Regions from separate parts of the Kosakonia sp. YIM B13571 genome, predicted to be linked through region 4. Evidence: predicted binding sites of a transcription regulator. Region 4 holds the regulator's gene; each other region holds the start of a gene.
What was found. The regulator PurR, encoded in region 4, represses purine synthesis genes. The targets are predictions, from matches to a motif close to CANGCAAACGTTTGCNTG.

Region 1 (4,799 bases), on a different contig from region 4:
CGAATGCGGGCTGGATATGGAGTTACAGCGCGCAACGCGCAGTTTTCATAGCCCACACGGACATAAACACACGTTCACCAATAATGAGCAGCTGTGGATCAACAACCAAAACGATGCTAACGAAGCGCAAACTCAGCTTTTGACCATACGTCAGAGCGTAATGAAGCTACTGCACCAGATGCAGGATGAACCGGGCCAGCTACAGTTATTGCCGGGATCCGGGCGTCTTCGCGCCGCACAACTGGCGCAGGTGGAAGTGATGTGTGATGCGGAAGATGTACTGATTTGGTCGGTCGCGGTGAGTCCGGCAATCGAAAGCCTGAAGATCTGGGAATTCGACAGCCAAAAAGGGTGGCGTTATCTTTCTGATGTGCAAACGCGCGCTAACGATCCCGCATCCCGCTTAATGCGCTTCACCAGTCTGCCTGCGGAAAAAGCCCTGATCCTTAATTGATCCCTACACAGGAGTCATTATGTCTGCTGAACTCAAGGTTGTGACACTTCTCGGGAGCCTGCGCAAAGGCTCATTTAATGCCATGGTTGCACGCACGTTACCGAAACTCGCCCCGGCAGGAATGGAGATTACACCGCTGCCTTCCATTGCTGATGTCCCGCTGTATGACGCCGATATTCAGCAAGAAGAAGGTTTCCCGCAAAGTGTGGAAGCGATCGCGGCACAAATCCGCGCAGCGGACGGCGTGGTCATTGTAACGCCTGAGTATAACTACTCGGTGCCTGGCGGCCTGAAGAATGCCATCGACTGGTTATCACGTCTGCCGGAGCAGCCGCTGGCCGGAAAACCTGTTTTGATTCAGACAAGCTCTATGGGCGCGATTGGCGGCGCACGCTGCCAGTATCATTTACGCCAGATCCTGGTGTTCCTGGATGCGATGGTAATGAACAAGCCGGAATTTATGGGCGGCGTGATCCAGAACAAGGTGGATCAGCAAACGGGAGAAGTGGTCGATCAAAGCACGCTCGACCATTTGACCGGGCAACTAACGGCTTTTGGTGATTATATTCAGCGCGTTAAGCGGTAGCGGAAAATCCCTCTCCCTTTCGGGAGAGGGAGAAAGATTAATGCGCGTCGATAAAGACGATTTTCAGCAGGAACAATACCGCAACCACCAGCACACACGGGCTCAGATCGCGCAGGCGACCGGTGCCAATCTTCATCACACAGTAAGAGATAAAGCCGAGCGCGATACCTTCGGTAATCGAGAAGCTAAACGGCATCATCACTGCGGTGATAAACGCGGGTACGGCTTCTGTCAGGTCGTCCCACTTCACGCGCGCGAGGCTGGATGTCATCAGCACGCCAACATAAATCAGCGCACCAGCAGCGGCATACGCCGGAACCATGCCCGCCAGCGGCGACAAGAAGATAACCAGCAAGAACAGCAGACCCACCACCACAGCGGTCAGGCCAGTACGTCCACCCACGGACACACCAGAAGACGATTCGATATACGCTGTAACGGAAGAGGTGCCGATAAACGAACCGGCGACCGAAGAGATGCTGTCAACGTACAGTGCCTGCTTCATGCGCGGGAATTTGCCGCTCTCATCCACCAGCCCGGCTTTATCCGTCACGCCAATCAGCGTGCCGGAAGAGTCGAACAGGTTAACCAGCATAAACGAGAAGATCACGCCCGCCAGACCGATATTAAACGAACCCGCGAGGTCAACATTGCCAACAACGGATGCAACGCTCGGCGGCGCGGAAACAATGCCGTGGTACTGCACATCGCCCATCAGCCAGCCCAACAGCGTCGTCACAACAATAGAAATCAATACAGCGGCGTGAATATTACGCGACGCCAGAATCGCGATGATAAAGAAACCGAGTACGCCCAGCAGAACACTGTGAGACGTCAGGTTGCCAATGCTCACCAGCGTGTCTTTGTTGGCGACAATAACACCGGCATTTTTCAGCCCCATCATGCCAATAAATAAGCCGATACCACTGGTGATGCCAACACGCAGGCTAACCGGGATATTGGCAATCATCCAGTAACGGACGCGGAAAATGGTCAACAGCAGCAGACCGACCGCGCCCCAGAAAATCGCACCCATGCCAATCTGCCAGGAGAGGCCCATCGCGCCAACAACCACGAACGCAAAGAAAGCATTCAGCCCCATGGCCGGCGCCAGTGCGACCGGCAAATTAGCCACCAGCCCCATCAGAATGCTGCCAAAAGCGGCAATCAGGCAGGTTGTCACAAATACTGCGCTGGTATCCATTCCGGCGACGCCCAGAATCTGGGGGTTAACAAAAACGATATACACCATCGTCAAAAAGGTCGTGAAACCGGCGATCACTTCGGTGCGTGCCGAAGTGCCGTGCTCGCGCAGTTTAAACACGCGGTCAAGCAACCCCTGGTTTGAGGCCTGGGTAGAGTGTTGTTGGCTCATTATCAATTTCCGGAATAGGAAGGAAAATTCGTCGCTATCCTATACCAAAATGAGACAATGTTGACGGTTATCACACACTTTTTTTCATTGAATTTGCTTATACGGCAACGATTGCGTCCCGTAATCTGCGTTAAGTAAACGTTAAACTTGCAATAAAACAGGAAACGGCATGTCCCACATTGAAGCGGTATTTTTCGACTGTGACGGCACCCTGGTCGACAGTGAAGTAATTTGTTCCCGCGCGTACGTGCATATGTTTGAAGCGTTTGGTATTTCGCTCGATCTGGACGAGGTTTTCAAACGGTTTAAAGGCATGAAACTGTATGAAATCATTGATGTTATCGGCGAGGAGTACGGTAAAGCGCTGGATAAAAGCGCGCTGGAGCCGGTGTATCGCGCGGAAGTGGCGCGTCTGTTTGACAGCGAGCTGGAAGTGATTGCCGGTGCGAATGCATTACTGGACGCGGTGGCGATTCCGATGTGCGTCGTTTCTAACGGCCCCGTCAGCAAAATGCAACACTCTTTGGGTAAACTTGGAATGCTACATCACTTTCCTGAAAAACTGTTTAGCGGCTATGACATCCAACGCTGGAAGCCCGATCCGGCGATAATGTACCATGCAGCTAAAGCGCTCAATGTCGATCCGGCAAACTGTATTCTGGTGGATGATTCCACCGCCGGGGCGCAATCTGGTATCGCGGCAGGGATGGAAGTATTTTACTTCTGCGCCGATCCGCATAACAAACCCATCGACCACCCAAAAGTGACTACGTTCACTGATTTGGCGCAGTTGCCAGAGCTGTGGCGCGCTCGCGGGTGGCATGTTACGCGTTAATCTAAACCACTAAACAGGATGTTTTTATGGCCCAGACACATCGCCCTCTACCGGTATTTAAATATCACCCGCAACCTCTGGAAACCGGGGTGTTCTCTGAAGACAAAACGGTCACCTGCGCCTGCTGTCAGCAGCCAACCCATGTCTACTACACCAATCCATTCTATACCCGGCAAGATGTCGACTATCTCTGCCCATGGTGTATTGCAGATGGTGCAGCCGCAGAGAAATTTGGCGGCAGCTTTCAGGATGAATCCTCTCTGGAGGGCATTGAAAGCGAGTTCGACGACGAAGGCGAATTTACCGGCTTTAAAAATCCCTGGCCGGAAGCCAGCGTGATTGAATTGACCGAAAGAACACCGGGATATTGTGGCTGGCAGCAGGAGTACTGGCTGGCGCACTGTAATGATTTCTGCGCCTTCGAAGGGTACGTTGGCTGGAAAGAGATTGCCGACAAGTTGGATCAATTTGCCGATCTGCGGGCCGACTGCAATGCTTTCGGCATAGATTACGAGAAGCTCCCCGAATACCTGCTTGATGGCGGTGATTGCCAGGGTTATCTCTTCCGCTGCCTGCATTGTGGGAAACTGCGGCTGTGGGCCGATTTCTCCTGATGGAGAGCGACAGGAGCACAACAGATGTCTGAATTACTTGCACGTTACCAGGGTTGCCTGCTTGGGCTAGCCGCAGGTGATGCGGTTGGTACAACGGTGGAGTTTAGCGCGAAGGACTCTTTTCCTCCCGTGACGGGGATGGAAGGCGGCGGCCCGTTTCATTTACAAGCCGGGCAGTGGACTGACGATACATCAATGGCGCTGTGCCTTGCGGAAAGCCTGGTCACCTGTAACGGGTTTAACGCAAAGGATCAGATGAACCGTTATCTGAACTGGTGGAAATGGGGCTATTTAAGCTCTACGGGCCACTGCTTTGATATCGGCATGACCGTTGCCAATGCGTTGCAGAAGTTCGCCAATGATGGCGAACCCTTTGCTGGTTCCAGCAACCCGCGAACGGCTGGCAACGGCTCGCTGATGCGTCTGGCTCCTGTGGTGCTGTGGTTCTTTCCTCATGAAGCACAAGTGCTGGAGTATGCGGAAGCGTCTTCACGTACCACACACGCCGCGCCGGAAGCGCTCGCCAGTTGTCGTCTGTTCGCGCAACAGCTTATGAATGCCTTACAGGGAAAAAATAAGCTGGAAACACTGACCGACATCGCGCAGTTACCGGAGCAGGAAAACCTGCGCCATATTGCGGAAGGTCGCTATCTGCAAAAAACGCGCGCGGAGATTTTTGGAACCGGTTACTGCGTGCAGAGCCTGGAAGCCGCGCTATGGTGTTTCGCCAAAGGCAACGATTTTGAAGAAACCATCCTGCTGGCAACCAATCTGGGTGATGATGCGGATACGACTGCCGCCATTGCCGGGCAACTGGCTGGCGCGTTTTACGGAGTAAACGGTATTCCGCAAGCGTGGCGTGACAAACTCTGGCAGTACGAGGATATCGATACGCTGGCAAGAAAACTGCTGACAAAATCGGTCTGAAACAAAAA
Region 2 (4,799 bases), on a different contig from region 4:
GACAATCACATGCAGGCGAATACCGAAGCGCACTTTACGCCCGTGAGCCGCGGCTTTGGCGCGCACCTGTTCAATTTTTTCTTTTACCTGCTCAGGCGGTTCGCCCCACGTCAGATAGAGGTCAACCTGCTCAGCGGCCAGATCTTGTGCTACATCGGACGATCCGCCGAAATAGAGCGGCGGACGTGGCTGCTGCACCGGTGGGAAAAAGAGTTTTGCGCCGCGCACATGGATATGTTTACCGTCGAAGTCAACGGTGTCGCCTTCCAGCAGACGCCGCCAGACGTGGGTAAATTCCGAAGAGGCTTCATAACGCTGCGTATGATCGAGAAACACGCCGTCTCCGGCCAGTTCTTGCGGATCGCTGCCGGTCACCAGGTTAAACAACGCACGTCCATTTGAGAGCCTGTCCAGCGTAGCCGCCTGGCGCGCAGCGACAGTCGGTGATGTAACGCTGGGGCGCAGGGCGACAAGAAACTTCAATCGCTGTGTCACCGGGATAAGCGAGGCGGCGACCAGCCAGGCATCTTCACACGAGCGCCCGGTGGGGATCAGTACCCCGCTGAACCCTAAACGATCCGCAGCCTGAGCGACCTGTTGCAAATAAGCATGATCTACCGGGCGCGAGCCGTGGTCGGTACCTAAATAGTGACCATCACCGTGGGTGGGTAAAAACCAGAACAGATTTAAACTCATGACTTGGCTCCTTGTTTGGCCGGTTGCCAGATGCGGGTGCGAATATCGACTTTTTTCGGTAGCAAACGGTTCTCATAAAAGAGATCGGCCGTTTGCTGTTGCAGTGCGGCGGTGGTTTCATCGACCGGCGAGATTTTTGTTGGTGGGCGGTGATCGAAATAGGTGGCAATCACCGGCTGGGGCAGTCCCAGCGTTTTGGCAAACAGCGCGATGCTTTCGTCACGCTGGCTAAGCGTCAACGCGTCGGCTTCGCTAAACGTATCCAGAACGCCCTGAATAAATGCACCATTCTTTTCTGCATAGGGACGCGAGGCCAAATAGAAGGAGCCGGTCTGTTTCAGCGTGGTGCCGTCTTTTAATACACGCACGCCACCCTGCAACAGTGCCGCCGAGTAGTAAGGATCCCAAATAGCCCATGCATCAACGTTACCTTGCTGGAACGCGGCACGTGCATCTGCAGGTGTCAGGAACACCGGCTGAATATCGCTGAATTTCAGCCCGGCCTGTTGCAGCGCGCGCAGCAGTAAATTGTGCGAACTGGAACCCTTCTGGAAAGCGACTTTATGCCCTTTCAGGTCGGCAACTGTTTTGATCGGGCTGTTTTGGGCAACAAGGATCACCTCTGCTTTCGGCTTTGGCGGCTCAACGCCGACATACAGCAGATCCGCGCCAGCGGCTTGGGCAAAAATCGGCGGAATATCGCCCGTGCTGCCGAGATCGATACTGCCAATATTCAGCGCTTCCAGCATTTGCGGGCCTGCCGGGAATTCGGTCCAGGTAATTTTGGTGTTCGGGTAGCGTTTCTCCAGCAGGTCATAGCTTTTTGCCAGCACCATACTGACGCTGCCTTTCTGGTAACCAATACGCAAACTCTCCGGTGCCGGTTCGGCGGCCTGTGTCCAGGCGGAAAGCGTCAATAAACCGCTTAACGCCAGCCATTGCGTGCGGCTTTTGAATAGATTAAACATGCGCGACTCCTTGCGGTAGGTGGAAATCCGGCGCCTGAATGTCCCGGCGGTGCAACGCTTGCCAGAAGGTTTCCAGTGCCTTATCCAGACGGGTCTGCAAATTGGGTGTCAGGCTGGGTTTGTGCTGGTAATCCAGCACCTGGCTATCATCGGCGAAAACACCGTGCAGGATCTCTTGTGCTTTCAGTGCGCTGAGCACCGGCTTCAGGGCGTAATCCACCGCCAGCATATGTGCCACGGTGCCGCCAGTGGCCAGCGGCAATACCACTTTGCCTTCCAGTGCACGCTCAGGCAGCAGGTCGAGCAGCGTTTTTAGGGCTCCGGAATAAGCTGCTTTATAGATCGGTGTCGCAACGATCAGTCCGTCCGCCTCGTTGAGCTGCCCAATAAACGTTTGCAACGCGGGGCTATCGAAACGGGCATAGATGAGATCCTCTGGTGCAAAATTTTGCAAATGCCAGTGATACACCTCGATATCCTGTACATTCAGGCGCTCGCGGGCATACTCCAGCAAAGCGCTGGAGCGGGAAGGAAAGCGTGGGCTTCCGGCCAGGGTAACAACTCTCATAATCGCTCCTTATAACCAATTGTTTGCTTTTAGATAACATTCATAACAATTTAAGGCAGTGTGGCAGAGTCGATTTATTCCGCTAAATGATTTATTCGATGAAAAAATGCTGAAATTTGCATAAAGGAGAGTTGTAAGAGAAAACGATTGCGTCGAATCGCCTTTTTTTGCCTCAGGTCAATTCCCTTTCGCCGGGTAATCACTGATAATACGCCCCCGGTTTGCAACCGGGAATCCAGGAGAGTTCATGTACTACCCCTTCGTTCGTAAAGCCCTTTTCCAGCTCGATCCAGAGCGCGCTCATGAATTAACGTTCCAGCAATTACGGCGTATTACCGGCACGCCTTTCGAAGCCCTCGTGCGTCAGCGTGTACCGGAGAAACCCGTCAAATGCATGGGTCTGACCTTTAAAAACCCGTTGGGGTTAGCGGCTGGGCTGGATAAAAATGGCGAGTGCATAGATGCGCTGGGCGCGATGGGGTTTGGCGCCATCGAAATTGGTACCGTGACGCCACGCCCACAGCCGGGTAATGACAAGCCGAGGATCTTCCGTCTGGTGGATGCTGAAGGGCTGATCAACCGCATGGGCTTTAATAATCTTGGCGTGGATAACCTGGTTGAGAACGTGAAGAAATCGCGCTTCGACGGTGTTCTGGGCATTAATATTGGCAAGAATAAAGACACACCCGTCGAGCAGGGTAAAGATGACTACCTGATTTGCATGGAAAAAATCTATGCTTATGCGGGTTATATCGCCATTAATATTTCTTCGCCAAATACGCCCGGTTTACGCACGCTACAATATGGCGAAGCGCTGGACGATCTGCTTACGGCAATTAAGAATAAGCAAAACGATCTGCAAAACTTGCATCATAAATATGTTCCGGTAGCCGTAAAGATCGCACCAGATCTTTCTGAAGAGGAATTGATCCAAGTGGCCGATAGTTTAGTTCGCCACAATATTGATGGTGTTATTGCCACGAATACCACGCTTGAAAGATCGTTGGTACAGGGAATGAAACATTGTGACGAAACGGGTGGTTTAAGTGGTCGTCCGTTGCAATTAAAAAGTACGGAAATTATTCGGCGGTTGTCGCAAGAATTAAAAGGGCGCTTGCCGATTATTGGCGTCGGCGGCATCGACTCGGTGATAGCGGCTCGCGAGAAAATCGCCGCCGGTGCGTCATTGGTGCAAATTTATTCGGGCTTTATTTTTAAAGGTCCGCCGTTGATTAAAGAAATCGTTACTCATATCTAATCTTTTATCCCTTCCTGTGCAACCAGGGCTTTATTTCCCGCCCTGGTTGTTTTATATTCCACCACTGTTGCTAATTTAAACATTTTAGTCTTTTATTATTTAGGTAATAAACGAGGCGGCAAACAGGATGAAAAAGTTACAGGATGTTTAGGGGAAGGGGAGAGGAAAATGCGAATTAAACCTGACGATAATTGGCGCTGGTATTTTGATGATGAGCATGATCGCATGATGCTCGATTTAGCCAATGGCATGTTATTTCGCTCTCGTTTTGCCCGTAAAATGTTGACGCCAGACGCTTTCTCGCCGTCTGGTTTTTGCGTTGACGATGCTGCGCTTTATTTCTCCTTTGATGAAAAATGCCGCGATTTGCCATTATCCAATGAGCAGCGCGCTGAACTTGTGCTTAATGCACTGGTAGCGATTCGCTTCCTCAAGCCGCAAATGCCGAAAAGCTGGCACTTTATGACGCATGATTCCCAGTGGTCTCCTGTTACAGGCGAAGGTGCTTGCGTCTGGCTGAGTGATACGCAAGAGTGCGTGAATCTGCTGGTGGTTGAGCCTGGTGAGAACGCGGCGTTGTGCCTGCTGGCGCAACCCGGCGTAGTGATTGCCGGGCGCACCATGCAATTGGGCGACGCGATTAAAATAATGAACGATCGCCTTAAACCGCAGCTGAATTCCAATGCGATTCCACTCGAACAGGCGGTTTAAGCCTCCAGTCGTAGCGATGTTTTCGGCACACAGCTACAACAAAGAATTGAACCATCCTGTGCAATCGCTGATTTCTTCAGCGCACTGACTTCACCTTCCACTAAACTGATCCGGCAGCAACCGCAAATACCCGCGCGGCAGGAGTAGGGTACGCGAATCCCCTGGTTCTCCAGCTGTTCCAGCAACACTTGTTGGTTATTGCCGCGAAATGTTTGACCTTGCCAGTTGATTTCCACGGTTCCTGCGGGTAACGCATCCTGGTTAAGTGATTCTTCCACTTCGCCAGCGCCGTATAATTTTGCTGGCGCAGTGGTCAACACCGCCACCTCATCGCCAACACGAATCACACCGCTGTTACGCGCGATCAGGTTTTGACCAAAATCGACGGTGCCATTGTCCTGCGCAGTGCGAAAACGCTGTAAGGTAGCGAGAGGTTCACCGGAAGGGTGTTTTTGCCCACGTTCCGGGCTGACGGTAGTGAACACACAGCGGCTGCACGGTTTCACGACATCGAAAACCACTTCGCCAATACGCACCACTTTCCAGCTGTCCTCTTCCCACGGTTGCGCGCCTGTTACCACCAGGTTGGGGCGAAACT
Region 3 (4,799 bases), on a different contig from region 4:
ACTGGAGGTATTTCTCCGGCTAACTACCGTGATTACCTGGCGCTGAAAAGCGTGCTGTGCATTGGTGGTTCCTGGCTGGTGCCAGCCGATGCGCTGGAAGCAGGCGATTACGATCGCATCACTACACTGGCTCGCGAAGCGGTTGAAGGCGCGAAACAGTAATTTTTTTGGCGGGCGTTAAGTCCGCCAGATAAAAAGCCCGGTAGTATAATACTGACCGGGCTTTTTTTATGGTTTTGATTCGTCCTGGGCTACGGACATCAAAAGATGTGATTCCGTTTATTGCCCCCGGATTTAGCTCTCAAGGGGGCGGCAAATGCTTCTTTGAGAGCTGTGTAGGCCTTCAGGAAACAATCAATGTCGCCTGTTGGGAGAGGCTGATTTTTATCCGCTGACTTTCACCGCCGCGGCAGCTGCAACTGCGTATTCCACCGCTTTTTCAACGTTATCTGCCACAGCCAGCGCGACGCCCATACGGCGAGAACCCTCAATTTCCGGCTTGCCAAACAGACGCAACTGCACACCCGCACCTACGGCGTTGTGCACGTTGTCAAAGGTGACATTCTGGCTGGTCAGGCGCGGCAGGATCACCGCAGAAGCGGACGGGCCATACTGGCGAATCGCACCAATTGGCATGCCGAGAAAAGCGCGGACATGCAGGGCAAACTCGGAAAGATCCTGCGAAATCAATGTCACCATACCGGTATCGTGCGGGCGTGGAGAGACTTCGCTGAAGATGACGTCATCGCCGCAAACAAAAAGCTCAACGCCAAACAGGCCGTATCCGCCAAGCGCCAGCACCACTTTACTGGCGATCGCTTGCGAGCGCTCCAGCGCCAGAGGCGACATCTGCTGCGGTTGCCAGGATTCGCGATAATCGCCATCTTCCTGGCGATGGCCGACCGGTGCGCAGAAATGAACGCCGTCAACGGCGCTGATGGTCAGCAGCGTGATTTCAAAATCAAAGTTGACCACGCCTTCAACAATCACCCGCCCGGCGCCTGCTCGGCCGCCTTGTTGGGCATATTCCCATGCTTTCGCTAATTGATCGGCGCTTTTAATAAAGCTCTGACCTTTACCGGAAGAACTCATTACCGGTTTTACGATACAGGGCAAACCTATCTCCGCGACGGCTTGCTGAAATGCGGCTTCACTGTCGGCAAAGCGATAGCTGGAAGTAGGCAACTGTAACTCTTCAGCCGCCAGACGGCGGATACCTTCACGATTCATCGTCAGTTTGGTGGCGCGCGCGCAGGGAACAACATGTTGACCCTGCGCTTCCAGCCCAATCAGCGTATCCGTGGCGATAGCTTCGATTTCCGGCACGATAAAGTGAGGTTTTTCCTGTACAACCAGCGCCTTTAACGCCTCGCCATCGAGCATATTGATGACGTGAGAGCGATGCGCGACGTGCATCGCGGGGGCATCGGGATAGCGATCAACAGCAATCACTTCAATACCCAGACGCTGGCATTCGATCGCAACTTCCTTGCCCAGTTCGCCAGAGCCTAATAACATCACGCGTGTTGCTGCAGGTCGCAGCGCAGTTCCTAAAAGAGTCATAGCATCGTACCGTGAGAAAAAATTTGCGCGCAGTATAAACGAAAACGTTTGCGTCTGTCTTTTATCACTTGCGGTGGTTTTTTCATCGCGCTACTATACTGTATAAATACACAGTTAAATGAGGCTGCATCATGGCGGTAGAAGTTAAATACGTTGTTATTCGTGAAGGTGAGGAAAAAATGTCTTTTGCCAGCAAAAAGGAAGCCGATGCTTACGATAAAATGCTCGACCTGGCCGAAGTTCTCGGCGATTGGCTTGCAACAGGGCCGGTAGATCTGGAAGACAATGCACGCGACCAGATGGCGCTGTGGCTTGCCGAGCAAAAAGAGGCGCTTAACGGCATCCTGAAGTCAGGCAAATTACCAGGCACTGAAGCTGAAGACGCGGCAGCACCGGCCGACTCTTCTGATTCGGATGCGGCTGAAGCTGTTGATATCAAAACTGCAGCGAAGCGCGTAAAAGTCGCCTGATCTTGCACTGCCAGCAATTTGTACCATGCTTTGAAGGGGTAAAAACCAGGAGATAAGCATGAAAATAGCAGGAGTTTTCACCGGTCTGCTTTTGCTGGCAGGCAGCATGACGGTGCATGCCGCCACGGATAAATCGGTTAAATTTCCCTCGTGCGAGGGGCTCAAGGCAGACGGCATTGCCGCGAGTGTTAAGCGGGATTATTTGCAGAACCGCATTGTCCGATGGGCTGATGATCAAAAGAGACTGGGGCAGGCCGATCCGGTCGCCTGGATCAATCCGAAAGAAATCACCGGCAAGGATGATAAATGGGTTGTGCCGTTAGCCGTAAGAGGGAAAAGCACGGACCTTCACTATCGCGTAGTCATCGATTGTAAAGGTGGAACCGCAGAGTATCAGCCGCAATCATAACATCGCATTTTCCCAATCTTTCCAGATATAGACACTTCCTGACATCCCCCTCGCTTACTCTGTGCTCACAACTGTCATGGTAAGCGAGGGTTCTATGAGCTGGTTAAATCAACTGCAGTCGTTGCTTGGTCAAAAAAACGATACACAAACGCCGTCTTCAGGTGGACAGGGGCTCAACAATTTGTTGGTGCCGGGCGCATTAGGTGGCCTGGCGGGGCTGCTGGTCGCCAGTAAATCATCGCGTAAACTGCTCGCGAAGTATGGCACCGGTGCTTTGCTGGTGGGCGGAGGAGCCGTTGCGGGTAGCGTGTTGTGGAATAAGTACAAGGATCGCATCCGGGATGCGCATCAAAGCGAGCCACAATTTGGCCAGCAAAATACGCCTCTGGATGTACGTACTGAGCGGCTGATCCTGGCGCTGGTGTTCGCCGCCAAAAGCGACGGACACATTGATGATAAAGAACGCGCGGCGATAGAACAGCAATTGCGTGACGCGGGCGTGGAAGCGCAAGGGCAGCAACTGGTGTCGAATGCTATAGACCAGCCGCTGGACCCCGCGCGTCTGGCGCAGGGAGTGCAAAACGAAGAAGAAGCGCTGGAAGTTTACTTCCTCAGCTGCGCCGTTATCGATATTGATCATTTTATGGAACGCAGCTATCTGAACGCGCTGGGCGAGGCGTTAAAAATTCCGCAAGATGTGCGAGAAGATATCGAGGCGGATCTCAAAAAGCAGAAATTAGCGCTTAGCTCATGATCTAAATTACGTTTCGCTTGCATCGCGCGTGGGTTTTGCCACCCTTATAGGTATGTAAAACCAAATAAGAATTGTGCTATGTCGCCGAAAGCAAAAAAAATCCCGCACGCCATGACGATGCATGGTGATACGCGTATCGACAACTATTACTGGCTGCGGGACGATACGCGCTCGCAGCAAGATGTTCTGGATTATCTCCATCAAGAAAATGATTACGGGCGTGAAGTGATGGCCTCACAGCAAGCGTTGCAAGACAACGTGCTGGAGGAAATTATCTCGCGTATACCTCAGCGCGAAGTCTCCGCGCCTTACATCAAAAATGGCTACCGTTACCGGCACATCTACGAGCCTGGAAGCGAATATGCGATTTATCAACGTCAGTCTGTTCTCAGCTCTGAGTGGGATGAGTGGTCGGTGTTACTGGATGCCAACCAGCGCGCGTCACACAGTGAGTTCTACACCCTTGGTGGCATGGAGATTTCGCCGGACAACACGATTATGGCGATTGCGGAAGATTATCTTTCCCGCAGGCAATATGGTCTGCGCTTTCGCAATCTGGAGACGGGCAACTGGTATCCGGAAATGCTGGATAATGTCTCGCCAGAATTTGTCTGGGTTAACGATTCAGAAACGCTCTACTACGTGCGCAAACATGCCACAACATTACTGCCGTACCAGGTCTGGCGACACACCATAGGCACGCCTTCACAACAGGATGAATTGGTCTATGAAGAGCAGGACGAAACCTTTTATGTTGGTCTGAGTAAAACCACATCTCAGCACTACATTACGATTCATCTTGCCAGCGCGACCACCAGTGAAGTTCTCCTGCTTGATGCAGAACTGCCGGATGCTCAGCCGCTGCGTTTTCTGCCAAGGCGCAAAGATCACGAATATAGCCTTGATCACTACCAGCACACCTTTTATTTGCGATCCAATCGGGATGGTAAGAACTTCGGCTTGTATCGCACCAAAGTGCGCGATGAACGGCGCTGGGAAGTGCTGATCCCGGCGCGCGAACAGGTGATGCTAGAAGGGTTTACGCTGTTTACTGATTGGCTGGTTGTGGAAGAACGGCAGCGTGGCTTAACCAGTTTGCGCCAGATCAATCGTAAAACCCGGGAAGTTATCGGTATTGCGTTTGATGATCCTGCCTACGTCACCTGGCTTGCTTACAACCCGGAACCGGAAACATCCCGCCTGCGTTATGGCTACTCATCAATGACCATGCCAGATACGTTATTTGAACTGGATATGGATACCGGAGAACGGCGGGTTCTAAAACAAATGGACGTGGCGGGTTTTGATTCCGGTGATTATCGCAGCGAGCATTTATGGATCCACGCCAGAGATGGTGTCGAAGTGCCGGTGTCGCTGGTTTATAACCATAAACATTTCCGCAAGGGAGAGAACCCGTTGCTGGTTTATGGTTATGGTTCTTACGGCGCCAGTATGGATGCAGATTTTAGCAGCAGTCGGCTCAGCTTGCTTGATCGTGGGTTTGTCTGCGCTATCGCGCATATTCGCGGCGGTGGTGAATTGGGCCATTCCTGGTATGAGGACGGAAAGTTCCTCAACAAAAAAAACAGCTTTAATGATTTTA
Region 4 (4,799 bases):
CAGACTTGCCAGGAAACATAAACCCAGCTGTAGCGTATTCTGCAATGCGGCCGCGCGACCGGTTGCCTGCGGGAAAGGGCGCAGAGCCTGCGCGACCACGATAGGGTAAATCGCGCCGTTCGCCATTGCCATAAAGCAGAAGGGGATGAGCAGCGCGGTCAGCGAAACGTCCGGCATAAAACCGACGGCCCAGGTGGCGAGGACACTTAACGCGAAAGCCCCCAGCAGCCACGGCAGCAAACGAGAACCCTGCCATTTCTGCAACGCGGCACGGCAACCGTAACCGCCCACTAAAAAGGCGATGGTTTGCGGCACATAACTGAGGCCTATAACCGATGGGCCATAACCCATTTCATGCAGAATAAACGGCGAGCCGGTCAGCCAGGCGAAGAAGCTGGCAGAGCAGGCGGCATAGATAATTACGTTTCCGCGGTAGTATCGAGCGCGCAGCAGATCCATAAATGTTAGCGGTTGTTCGTGGTGTTCAATTTTCTTCGCCGGTGATTTCAGTCGCCATGCCGGGATCATCAGAATTAACGTAATCGCCAGTAAGGTGGCGAAAATGGCCTGCCAGTTGAAATGCGCAAGGATCCAGGCGCCAAGCAACGGTGCCAGCGCTGGCGTCAAACCCACGAGCGGCATAATGGTGGCGAAGATGCGATTGACGCGATGTGCAGGGTAGTTATCCGTCACCAGCGCCTGCCAGCTTACCGTGGCGGCGCAGACCCCCACGGCTTGCACAAAACGCAGCACCAGTAACAAGGTTGCATCGCGTACCCATAATGTTCCCAGACAGCCCAGCGCAAAAATCGCCAGCCCGGCCAGTAAAACCGGCTTGCGACCATAGCGATCTGATAGCGGCCCCCATACCAATTGCGCAATGGCAAAGCCCGCCAGAAACAGGCTTAAAGTTGCGCTAACCACCGCAGACGATGTGTGTAAATCTTGCTGTATCGCGCTGAAGGCGGGGAGGTACATATCAGTGGCTAAAAAGCCGAGCACGCTTAATCCCGCGAGCCAGACTAAAAATCCGTTGCCAGGTTGCATTAGGGGTTCTCTTTATTGCAGGTAATCAGGGCTGTCGAGTGTAAGGAGTGCATTAGCGCTTGTGAAACGCTAATATTTGCGTAGTGGTTTCAAAATTTTTGCAGGCAGATTATGTGGTCAGAATATTCGCTGGAAGTGGTTGATGCTGTAGCGCGTAATGGCAGTTTTAGCGGTGCGGCGCAGGAGTTACATCGTGTACCTTCTGCGGTGAGCTATACCGTGCGGCAGCTTGAAGAGTGGCTTGCCGTTCCGCTGTTTGAGCGCCGTCATCGGGATGTAGAACTTACGCCTGCCGGGGTCTGGTTTTTGAAAGAAGGGCGAGCTGTTATCAAAAAAATGCAGGTCACTCGTCAGCAGTGCCAGCAAATCGCCAATGGCTGGCGCGGGCAACTGGCGATTGCCGTCGACAACATTGTAAAACCTGAACGTACCCGGCAATTGATCGTCGATTTCTATCGCCATTTCAGTGATGTTGAGTTGCAGGTTTATCAGGAAGTCTTTAACGGAGTCTGGGATGCGCTTGCTGATGGGCGGGTTGAACTGGCGATTGGTGCAACGCAAGCAATCCCCGTCGGTGGACGTTATGCGTTTCGTGATATGGGAATGCTGAGCTGGAAATGTGTGGTTTCCAGCCGCCATCCGTTGGCGTCGATGGCAGGCCCGCTTAGCGACGACACCTTGCGCAACTGGCCTTCACTTATCCAGGAAGATACGTCCCGTTCGTTGCCGAAACGTATTACTTGGCTGCTGGATAATCAGAAACGCGTGATTGTCCCTGATTGGGCATCATCAGAGGCTTGCTTATCTGCAGGGTTATGCGTGGGAATGGTACCGGCACACTTTGCCCGCCCGCGCCTCGACAGTGGCGACTGGGTTGCGCTGACCCTGGAAAATCCCTTCCCGGATGCGGCGTGCTGTCTGACGTGGCAACAAAATGAGGCTTCCCCAGCGTTAAACTGGCTGCTGGAATATCTGGGGGATAGTGAAACGCTGAATGACGAGTGGTTACGGGAGCCGAATTAACGGCTCCGTCAGAAGCGGTTAGCGGCGGTAGTCGCGGAACGGGCCATCGGCCACGGAGCGGCGCTCAACCAGGCGCGGGTGCACTTCAATAGACTGTGACTCTTCGCGCTTGTTGACGATGCGATCAAGCAGCATGGTAAACGCCGTTTCCCCCAGCGAATCTTTCGGCTGGTGAATCGTGGTCAAGGCCGGGGTAAAGAAGCGTGAGTTGCGAACATTGTCATAACCAATCAGGGAAATATCCTGCGGTACGCGTAAACCCATTTCATCGGCAGCGCAAAGCGCGCCCATCGCCATAATGTCGCCGCCGCAAAAGACTGCGGTAGGGCGATGCGTTTGACCAAGGATTTGCTGCATTGCGCGATAGCCGGATTCCGGCTCGAAATCACCCTGTACTATCCAGTTTTCCGGCACAGTAATAAGGGCTTCTTCCATCGCTTTCATAAAGCCTGCCAGGCGGCCAGCACCCGTGTTACGCTCCAGAGGCCCGGGGATCACGCCAATATCGCGATGTCCACGATCGATAAGATAACGCCCGGCCATGTACCCGCCTTCAAAGGCGTTATCAATAACGGAATCAGTAAAGTCGGCCTTCGATTCGCCCCAGTCCATCACCACCATGGGAATATGACGGTACTCTTCCAGCATGCTCAATAGTGATTCCGGGTATTCGGAACACATCACCAGTAAACCATCGACGCGCTTTTGCGCCATCATCGACAGATAAGCGCCCTGTTTTTCCAGGCTATTCCAGGCATTGCCGAGGATTAAGGTGTAACCCTTCTGGAAGCACTTTTTCTCTATGGCTTCGATAATTTCGGCAAAATAGGCTGCTTCGCTGCTGGTTGCCAGCAAGCCGATCGATTTTGTGTGATTGACTTTCAGGCTGCGAGCGACGGCGCTGGGGGAATAGTGCAACTCTTTAATTGCCGCCCACACGGCGTTGCGTGTCTCTTCGGCGACGAAACGGGTTTTGTTGATTACATGTGATACGGTTGTAGTGGAAACGTTTGCTCGTTTCGCTACGTCTTTAATCGTTGCCATCAGATATCACTCCAGACCATATCATAAGCTCCTGATAATACTTTAGGTAAACGTTTGCCTTTAATCACCCTGTACCCATCAAAGGGGGTGCGGTACGCCGGGAAAACGACACGGGACGTCAGGAGGGGAGTCAATGGCCGGTACGCTAATAAATTTAGCGTCGAATTTTGTCTGATCTTGAGCAAAAGGGGAAGTATTAAAACGTTTCTCCTGTGAATTCCCGCAAGATTTTTAAGATAATTTGTGCAAAAATGCGTTATCTCACTTTTTGTGGGGAAATTAAAAAGGGGAAAATTGATGAGCACCGATCTGAAGTATTCTTTAGTTACTACCGTCATCGTTCTGAGCCTGATTGTTTTCGGCGGCCTGACTGCTGCACTGCATTGATCTATCGCGAGGGAGAGCCTTCTCCCTCGTTTTTCTTCCCCCCGCTATTGTTATCACTTCTGCAATAATCTTTTGTCATTCTGCTAACTTCTGTTTTTTGTGATTGCTGTCATACTTTTGACTTCAGCGACAGGGTCGCAAGTCGGCATGTCTTTTTTGGAGTGACAGATGAAAATTAATTTCCCTTTGCTTGCCCTGGCGATTGGCGCCTTCGGCATTGGTACCACCGAGTTTTCCCCGATGGGATTACTGCCGGTTATTGCCCGCGGCGTTGACGTCTCTATTCCGGCGGCGGGGATGCTGATTAGCGCTTATGCTATCGGTGTGATGGTCGGTGCGCCGTTGATGACGCTGTTGCTGTCGCACCGTGGCAGACGCAACGCGCTGATCTTTTTGATGGCGATTTTTACGCTCGGTAACGTGCTATCGGCGATTGCACCGGATTACACCACATTAATGCTGGCGCGTATCGTCACCAGCCTGAACCATGGTGCTTTCTTTGGTCTTGGCTCGGTGGTGGCAGCAAGCGTTGTCGCGAAAGAGAAGCAGGCTAGCGCGGTGGCGACCATGTTCATGGGACTGACCATTGCTAACATTGGCGGTGTACCTGCCGCAACATGGCTGGGTGAAACCATTGGCTGGCGTATGTCGTTTATGGCCACCGCCGGGCTGGGTGTGATTGCCATGGCGAGCCTGTTCTTTTCGCTGCCGAAAGGTGGGGCAGGTGAGCGCCCGGATGTACGTAAAGAGCTTTCGGTGCTGGTACGCCCACAAGTGTTGTCTGCGCTGCTGACGACTGTGCTCGGCGCAGGTGCCATGTTCACGCTGTATACCTATATTGCGCCGGTGCTGCACACCATTACCGATGCCACTCCCGTCTTTGTGACTGCGATGCTGGTGTTGATTGGTGTTGGCTTCTCCATTGGTAACTATCTCGGTGGCAAACTGGCGGATCGCTCGGTCACCGGCACGCTGAAAGGTTTTTTGATCTTGCTGATTGCTATCATGCTGGCGATCCCGTTCCTGGCGCGCAGCGAAGTGGGCGCGGCCATTAGTATGGTGGTATGGGGGGCGGCGACGTTTGCGGTGGTTCCGCCGTTGCAGATGCGCGTAATGCGAGTTGCACACGAAGCACCTGGGCTTTCATCGTCGGTCAATATCGGTGCCTTTAACCTCGGTAACGCGCTGGGCGCGGCAGCCGGTGGGGCAGTGATTTCCGGTGGGCTGGGTTATGATTTCGTACCGGTCATGGGCGCGATTATTGCCGGGCTGGGCCTGCTGGTGGTGCTGTTCTCTGG

Region 1: the regulator PurR is predicted to act here: its motif matches at 2,516-2,533, upstream of ACFX4O_RS13730 (NCS2 family permease).
Region 2: the regulator PurR is predicted to act here: its motif matches at 2,369-2,386, upstream of pyrD (quinone-dependent dihydroorotate dehydrogenase).
Region 3: the regulator PurR is predicted to act here: its motif matches at 1,601-1,618, upstream of purT (formate-dependent phosphoribosylglycinamide formyltransferase).

What each region holds. Positions count from the first base shown of each region.
Region 1 covers NZ_JBHZPL010000004.1:465,177-469,975, forward strand. Annotated here, with positions in the region: gene ACFX4O_RS13720 (4'-phosphopantetheinyl transferase superfamily protein) at 1-454, shown strand, start outside; gene ACFX4O_RS13725 (NADPH-dependent FMN reductase) at 474-1,040, shown strand; gene ACFX4O_RS13730 (NCS2 family permease) at 1,078-2,415, opposite strand; gene yieH (6-phosphogluconate phosphatase) at 2,585-3,250, shown strand; gene cbrC (PF03691 family colicin E2 tolerance protein CbrC) at 3,277-3,864, shown strand; gene ACFX4O_RS13745 (ADP-ribosylglycohydrolase family protein) at 3,889-4,791, shown strand.
Region 2 covers NZ_JBHZPL010000001.1:223,320-228,118, reverse strand. Annotated here, with positions in the region: gene ssuD (FMNH2-dependent alkanesulfonate monooxygenase) at 1-696, opposite strand, end outside; gene ACFX4O_RS01160 (sulfonate ABC transporter substrate-binding protein) at 693-1,664, opposite strand; gene ssuE (NADPH-dependent FMN reductase) at 1,657-2,232, opposite strand; gene pyrD (quinone-dependent dihydroorotate dehydrogenase) at 2,480-3,490, shown strand; gene zapC (cell division protein ZapC) at 3,659-4,201, shown strand; gene ACFX4O_RS01140 (YcbX family protein) at 4,198-4,799, opposite strand, start outside.
Region 3 covers NZ_JBHZPL010000003.1:424,733-429,531, forward strand. Annotated here, with positions in the region: gene kdgA (bifunctional 4-hydroxy-2-oxoglutarate aldolase/2-dehydro-3-deoxy-phosphogluconate aldolase) at 1-162, shown strand, start outside; gene purT (formate-dependent phosphoribosylglycinamide formyltransferase) at 385-1,563, opposite strand; gene ACFX4O_RS10470 (YebG family protein) at 1,695-2,033, shown strand; gene yebF (protein YebF) at 2,092-2,442, shown strand; gene ACFX4O_RS10480 (tellurite resistance TerB family protein) at 2,537-3,196, shown strand; gene ptrB (oligopeptidase B) at 3,275-4,799, shown strand, end outside.
Region 4 covers NZ_JBHZPL010000002.1:167,328-172,126, forward strand. Annotated here, with positions in the region: gene punC (purine nucleoside transporter PunC) at 1-1,047, opposite strand, end outside; gene punR (DNA-binding transcriptional activator PunR) at 1,159-2,070, shown strand; gene purR (HTH-type transcriptional repressor PurR) at 2,089-3,114, opposite strand; gene ACFX4O_RS05935 (YnhF family membrane protein) at 3,412-3,501, shown strand; gene ACFX4O_RS05940 (MFS transporter) at 3,670-4,799, shown strand, end outside.